2 regions of the Vibrio sp. T11.5 genome follow, and region 2 is predicted to be linked to the other one. Evidence: predicted binding sites of a transcription regulator. Region 2 holds the regulator's gene; the other holds the start of a gene.
The links. Region 2 encodes PurR, which represses purine synthesis genes. Its sites were predicted from a motif close to TNANGNAAACGTTTNCNTNA; they were not measured.
Positions count from the first base shown of each region.

Region 1: a site for PurR is predicted at 2,217-2,236, ahead of folD (bifunctional methylenetetrahydrofolate dehydrogenase/methenyltetrahydrofolate cyclohydrolase FolD). Genes of this name have one in related genera too.

Region 1 is NZ_JAPPTP010000007.1:139,772-143,193, reverse strand. Features, by position in the region: gene dnaX (DNA polymerase III subunit gamma/tau) at 1-221, shown strand, start outside; gene OH455_RS09875 (YbaB/EbfC family nucleoid-associated protein) at 293-622, shown strand; gene recR (recombination mediator RecR) at 639-1,238, shown strand; gene folD (bifunctional methylenetetrahydrofolate dehydrogenase/methenyltetrahydrofolate cyclohydrolase FolD) at 1,286-2,149, opposite strand; tRNA gene OH455_RS09860 (tRNA-Arg) at 2,351-2,427, shown strand; gene OH455_RS09855 (DUF2913 family protein) at 2,629-3,237, shown strand.
Region 2 is NZ_JAPPTP010000001.1:629,271-632,692, reverse strand. Features, by position in the region: gene OH455_RS02950 (TfoX/Sxy family DNA transformation protein) at 1-456, opposite strand, end outside; cyclic di-GMP riboswitch class I at 645-730, opposite strand; gene purR (HTH-type transcriptional repressor PurR) at 876-1,883, opposite strand; gene torD (molecular chaperone TorD) at 2,098-2,745, opposite strand; gene torR (two-component system response regulator TorR) at 2,983-3,422, shown strand, end outside.

The DNA of each region.
Region 1 (3,422 bases), on a different contig from region 2:
AAAGTGAGTTACTCGAGGCAGTCAACAGAGCTATTGGTGAGGATTGTCATCTTACTGTTGAGATAGGCGATAGCGGAGAAACACCTTTAGAGCTGAGAGAAAAACTTTATCAAGGAAGATTGCAACAGGCGTTTGTGAGCTTAGAAAATGATAATCATGTTCAGTTCATTGAGCAAAGATTTGCTGCAGAACTCGATAAAGACAGTGTACGACCAATCTAATTCTGGGGTTGAAAAGTCATACTTCGACCCCATTTATTAACGAAATAGGCTAAATAACCAGAGAGATAATCATGTTTGGTAAAGGCGGTATGGGCAATTTGATGAAGCAAGCCCAGCAAATGCAAGAGCGTATGCAAAAGCTTCAAGAAGAAATTGCAAATATGGAAGTGACAGGTGAGTCTGGTGCAGGCCTAGTAAAAGTCACTATCACGGGCAGCCACAGCGTGCGTCGCGTTGAAATTGATGAAAGTCTGATGGAAGACGACAAGGAAATGTTAGAAGACCTTATCGCTGCTGCTTTCAACGATGCTGCTCGTCGTGTTGAAGAAACTCAGAAAGAAAAAATGGCTGGCGTGACTGGAGGTATGCAACTACCACCGGGCATGAAAATGCCTTTCTAATCGATAGGGTTAGTTAATGCGCACCAGTCATATGCTGGAGCAATTGATGGAGGCCTTGCGTTGTCTGCCTGGGGTTGGTCCCAAGTCGGCTCAACGTATGGCCTTTCATTTGTTACAGCGCGATAGAAAAGGTGGTTTGCAGTTATCGGATGCGTTAAGCCATGCGATGACTGAAATTGGTCACTGCAATGAATGTCGCACGTTTACCGAAGAAGAAACCTGCCATATTTGTACCAATCCTAAACGTCAGGAAAATGGTCAAATTTGTGTAGTTGAAAGCCCGGCTGATATTGCTGCTGTAGAGTCAACGGGTCAGTTTTCTGGCCGCTATTTTGTTTTGATGGGGCATTTGTCTCCCCTTGATGGAATTGGTCCGAGTGATATTGGCCTGGATGTGCTCGACTACCGCTTACGCCGAGGGGATGTTTCCGAAGTCATTCTCGCGACCAACCCCACAGTCGAAGGGGAGGCCACAGCACATTATATCGCTGAATTGTGTAAGGAACATCAGGTTCAGGCGAGCAGAATTGCCCATGGCGTCCCTGTAGGTGGTGAATTAGAGTTGGTGGATGGCACAACGCTCTCACATTCACTGTTAGGTCGACAAAAGCTATGATTCATACTGGATGATTGAAAAAGCCACTCTTGAGAGTGGCTTTTTTGTTATTTCTGTTTGGTGTGAAACTGTTCACAAGCCAACATTGTATTCTCAATCAAGCTGGCTACTGTCATTGGACCAACACCACCAGGAACGGGTGTAATAAAGCTCGCACTTTCCTTCGCGTTTTTGTAATCGACGTCACCGACGAGTTTTCCAGACTCTAAGCGGTTGATACCGACATCGACTACCACGGCGCCTTCTTTGATCCAATTACCTGGAATAAAGTTAGGTTTACCTACCGCTACTACCACTACATCAGCTTGTCGCACGTGGCTTTCGAGATCTTTGGTGAATCGGTGACAAGTGGTCGTGGTACAGCCCGCTAGCAGAAGCTCAAGCGTCATAGGGCGGCCAACAATGTTAGACGCGCCTACAACAACCGCATGCATACCGCGAAGGTTGATATTGTAGCGGTCAAGTAACGTGATGATGCCTTTGGGTGTGCATGAACGAAGTTTAGGGATACGTTGAGCAAGACGACCAACGTTATAAGGGTGGAAGCCATCAACGTCTTTTTCTGGGTGAATACGTTCTAATACATGTGTTGTATCGATACCAGCGGGTAACGGAAGCTGTACCAGAATACCATCAATTTCTTCGTCAGCATTCAACTCATCAATTAGAGACAACAATGCTTCTTCTGAAGTTGAAGCAGAAAGATCAAATGATTTTGATACGAACCCTACTTCTTCACACGCGCGACGCTTGCTTCCAACGTACACTTGCGATGCCGGATCTTCCCCGACCAGCACTACAGCAAGGCCAGGTGCTCTTAAGCCAGAATTGACACGAGCCTTCACACGAGCGGCAACTTCCGATCGAACGGTTTGAGAAATAAGTGTTCCATCAATATTTTGAGCAGTCATGGCGTTCCTTTAAATAGAATGGCTATCTAGTTGCCGCGCATTGTCGCAAAAAATTTGACTAACATCTATAAGCAAACGTTTGCCTTGGGGTGTTTTTAATCAAAATGCAATCTGGTGACCTTTTTTTAGTCATTCAGATCAGAATGTTAAGAAAATACCTTGTTTTAAGAACTCGAACTCGTATAATCCTTTCCCTGTAGCGCGCCCTTAGCTCAGTTGGATAGAGCACGTGCCTTCTAAGCATGTGGTCGCAGGTTCGAATCCTGCAGGGCGTGCCATTTCTTTAAAAACCCTGATGGCTTAGCGGCTGTCAGGGTTTTGTCTTTCTATGAAAGGATGAAAACTGGTTCATAACCATAGCGTGACGATTGCACTGAATTTGACCTGTACATAAGCTGAGCTTTTCTGTAGCATGACGTTCCTTCTCAAAGTACCTAAATTGATTAAAGCTTGAACAGGGCCCCATACGTTCAGACAACATGCGCAGTATCCATACTAAAATTAAACCCGAGTTTGAGCCTCTTCTGTCTGAGCTAGCATTACATGCATTGCTTCATCTGCACACTAATCATTCTGCACAGGCTTTAGGCCGAAAGTCGCGTTCGGACATCAATGATATACTTTCTGCTTGGCTGAACAAGGCGGCTAACAGCAAGAAGTATAAGCCTTTTAAGAAGAAAGTCCGCTCTCTGGTCAGTCACGCTCGCTCTCAGCGTCTGGATATGGAATCAATGCTAGGCAATCTGTTCTCACCAATTCATGGTGATGAATTGCCTCATTTAGACAGCTTTCTTTTGCTTATCAACTCTATAGAGAAAGAACTCAATACAACGGTGCTGGTGTCTAGTGCAGAAGAGGTGGACTTAGCCTTTAATCCTAAAGGTTGTCTATTGTGTGTGCTGTCACCGGATTTGAATGCGCATTTTGATAATCGCAATCGTCTATCTGCTAATATTTCAATGCTATTTCGTGGTACTCGTGGCGAAAAGCATGCCATTCTTCGAACCATTTACGCTTCCGCAATCTTTGAACATAAAGTTGATTACGAAGATGATAGCTTTGTGCGCATTAGCTTAGGTTTGAAATAAATTTACCGCTTCGTCCCTGAATGGACTGAAATCTTAATTGCCTTCATTTAATTGTATTTTTACGAATTTTAGCCGCAATTTACCGATAAATCGCGCACTGGAACCAATTGTTTACACTCTTTAAAGCTCGAAAAGTAAGCTTAAACTCTCAAATTTTTCAGATTGTCATAAAAATTTAATCTTAT
Region 2 (3,422 bases):
AAATGCCTTAACTGAACCTGTTTCCTCTAAATTTTCAACGCTATCGATGCCCGCTTTCTTTAGCATACGTTCAGTTGCAAGACGGAGGTTAGGGAGGTCTTTAAGGCGGTTAGGTCGAGTTTTCGCTTGAGATGTCTTTTCTTTTTTAGCGACTTCGAGTGCGCTCTGCGCTAGCTCTATCGCGCGGGTGGGGCAGGAGGCGACATCGTTGGTTAAAGCGAAATATTTGGTTACGACCGGGAAGCCTCGTTTTTTGTAAACATAGGGCTCTAAGCCTTCAGATTTAAATTGACTAGCCAGTTTGTCGTCGGCGCGGATATGGAGCATATCGTTAACTACCAATGCGAACATTGTGTCGTCTGCGAAGATTCCGAATCCGCCGAACATCGAACGCGATTTTATACGACCAAGTGGGTCAAAAAGTCGCATCGAGTCTTTAAGTATTGGTTTATCCATGCTGTGTTATCTCGGTGTATATTATTATACGCCACCAAATTCAGGTCCGAGAGATTAGCAAAATAATGCAGATAAAGTGTCAATAAGGTGTCATACCAGATTAAAACTCATACATTTACAATGTTCGCTCAAAAGTGAGAATTGTAGTGTTGTGTTTTAAACGATACGAATCGTTTGCATCTTTGCCCATCGGCAACCCCGCTACCTTTCAGTTTCCTGAGTCAGGCCGGAAGCTTTGCGTCCCACTCTTTCGAGTGGTTTGCCCTGTTCGTGGCATTAGTCGAACATCTTAAGGATAAATAAAATTTGAGGCAAGTATCACATCTCTATTGATCAAATGTGATCTTGGTTCAATTAAATTGCGCCTGAATGATAGGCCCGACTAATAGATTGAGTTATTAATCGGGCGTTTCACACTGCTATTTGTTGAATTTGCACACAGTATCGCGTACTACAATTTCTGGGTGCATTTCAAATACACGCTTTTCATGCTCTTTGTCTTTGATGCGTTCGAGAAGAATTTCAAACGCATTTTTACCAACGCGTCGTTTAGGTTGGTGGACCGTTGTGAGTGGTGGTGAGAAATACTCGGCGAGTTCGATGTTGTCATAGCCAATCACAGAAACATCTTCTGGAATACGAACACCTTTTTGCTGCAGTCTGCTCATTAAACCTAGTGCCATGGTGTCGTTGAAACAGAACACTGCTGATGGTTTTTTGTCCATGGCGACGATTTTATCGGCTGCCAACACCGCTGTATCGCACTCGAAGTTACCTTCTAGAATCCAATCTTCGTTGACGGAAAGATTGGCTTCGGTCATTGCACGACGGAAGCCTAAGATACGTTCCTGACAGGCCGCTTTTTCGAAGTGACCGCTTAGACAAGCAATATCTTTATGCCCGTTGTCTATTAGGTATTTGGTCGCAAGATAACCCCCCTCTTCTGAGTTATCAATGATCTTGTCGGCTTGAGAGCTTTCAGGCCCCCAATCCATGATTACTTTAGGAATGTCTTTCTGACGGTCTAGCATCTCACTGAGTTCTTCTGTTAGGTCAGAACACATAACTAGAATGCCATCGACACGTTTTTCCGCGAGCATACGGATATAGTCGCGTTGTTTCTCGTAGATGCCACCAGTGTTACATAAGATCAACGTGTAGCCTTGACGATAACAATAGCTTTCTACACCATCAATGACTTCAGAGAAGAATAGGTTGGTCGATTGAGTAACAAGCATGCCGATAGTACGAGTAGTATTACACTTCAGGCTGCGTGCGACGGCGCTTGGTGCGTAATTCAATTCCGTGACCGCTTCCATTACCTTTTCTTGTGTCGCCTCGGCAACAAAGCGTGTCTTATTAATTACGTGAGAAACTGTTGTAGTTGACACACCAGCTAGGCGTGCCACATCTTTAATAGTGGCCATAAGGTTCTGTCCTGTCGATGACTGCCAGGAGGTATATTCAGATTGTAGAATAAATTGGCAGAAAGTATCAGAAACACAAAAACCGCTTAATTCAGCGGTTTGTCTCTAGTTCATTCATTTTTATCGTTTGCGGTCACGATTCTAGACCGCAAACAAAAGAAGAGCAAACAAAAAGAAGGTGTAATAAGTTTTGTATCACACATTCATAACAAGGTTACTCACCTCTTAAGTAGGCGCAGTCGAGTTCAAGAAACGTAACCAGTAGCAAAGCAGCCGCAGAGTAAAAGCCAAATTTGTCCAATGTTTCGCAATGCTTACTAAATTGTGGCACCCAACTCAGGAGATGTTGTTGAATAAATCCTTCCTGTTCGGCAAATGAATCTTCCATGTGGCGTTCTTGATCTAGCTCGTTAGCTTGGATAATCAGGTTGCCCAAAAAATCGAGCTCAATCGCTAGGTGGTCTGCGGGCTCATTCAGCCCTTTGTCTACCTCAATGCCATGTTTAGCCATCAACTCCGCCATGTCTGCGGCTGGTTGGTCATTGAGAAGGCCAGAGTTGCCGATATATATCGAAGCGTAAGGCAGTGCTGAGTCCTTGTTTGATTTGAGAAACAAATCGCAAAAGTCTGCGGCCAGTTCAAGCTGAGCATCTTCACGATCGATAAGACGATTGAGCGCAATGACTAGTTTATCTATGGCTGGTTTCAGGTGAGAGTTTTCCCCCAGCCCTGTTAGAAAAGAACGGATCTCTACAGATTGATACTGCTGAAGATCCTCTTCTGTTAGCTCTTTAGCAAATAAGCTGGACAACCACCAGTATATTTCAGCGCGTTTTTCGTTGAATGCTTTAAGTTCTTGCATGAGTTCAGACTCCTGAAAATTCTGCTTTCCAGTTTAACCAATAAAAATGAATAGCGATAATGGGTGTTGTTTCAGATTGAGTGCAAAAGTGCAAAGTTATTAATGCCTGAGACTAGTTTTGTTTTGAATCAATAAACACTCAGGTTTCCCCTTGATAGGACGACAAACACTAGAATTGTTACTGATTATGAATAGAATACAAACGAAGACAATTCCAAATGTAAGTAAGTGGTGTAAATGAGCTATCACGTATTAGTAGTTGAAGACGACACAGTGACTCGCAGCAAGTTGGTTGGCTACTTTCAAAACGAGGGTTACCAAGTCAGTGAAGCTGAAAGCGGCGAGCAAATGCGCGACACGCTACAAAGTGATGAAGTTGATTTGGTGATGCTGGATATCAACCTTCCCGGTGAAGATGGGTTAATGCTCACACGTGAACTTCGCAGTCAATCAGACATTGGAATTATTCTCGTAACGGGTCGCACGGATAGCATTGATAAAATCGTAGGCCTAGAAATGGGCGCAGATGATTATGTCACCAAGCCGTTTGAACTGCGTGAATTGCTTGTTCGTGTTAAGAACCTATTGTGGCGCATTGCCGCAACTCGTCGTGGCATTGATGTCGATGAACAGCAAAAAAATACAGGCAATGTGATACGTTTTGCTGAATGGACCTT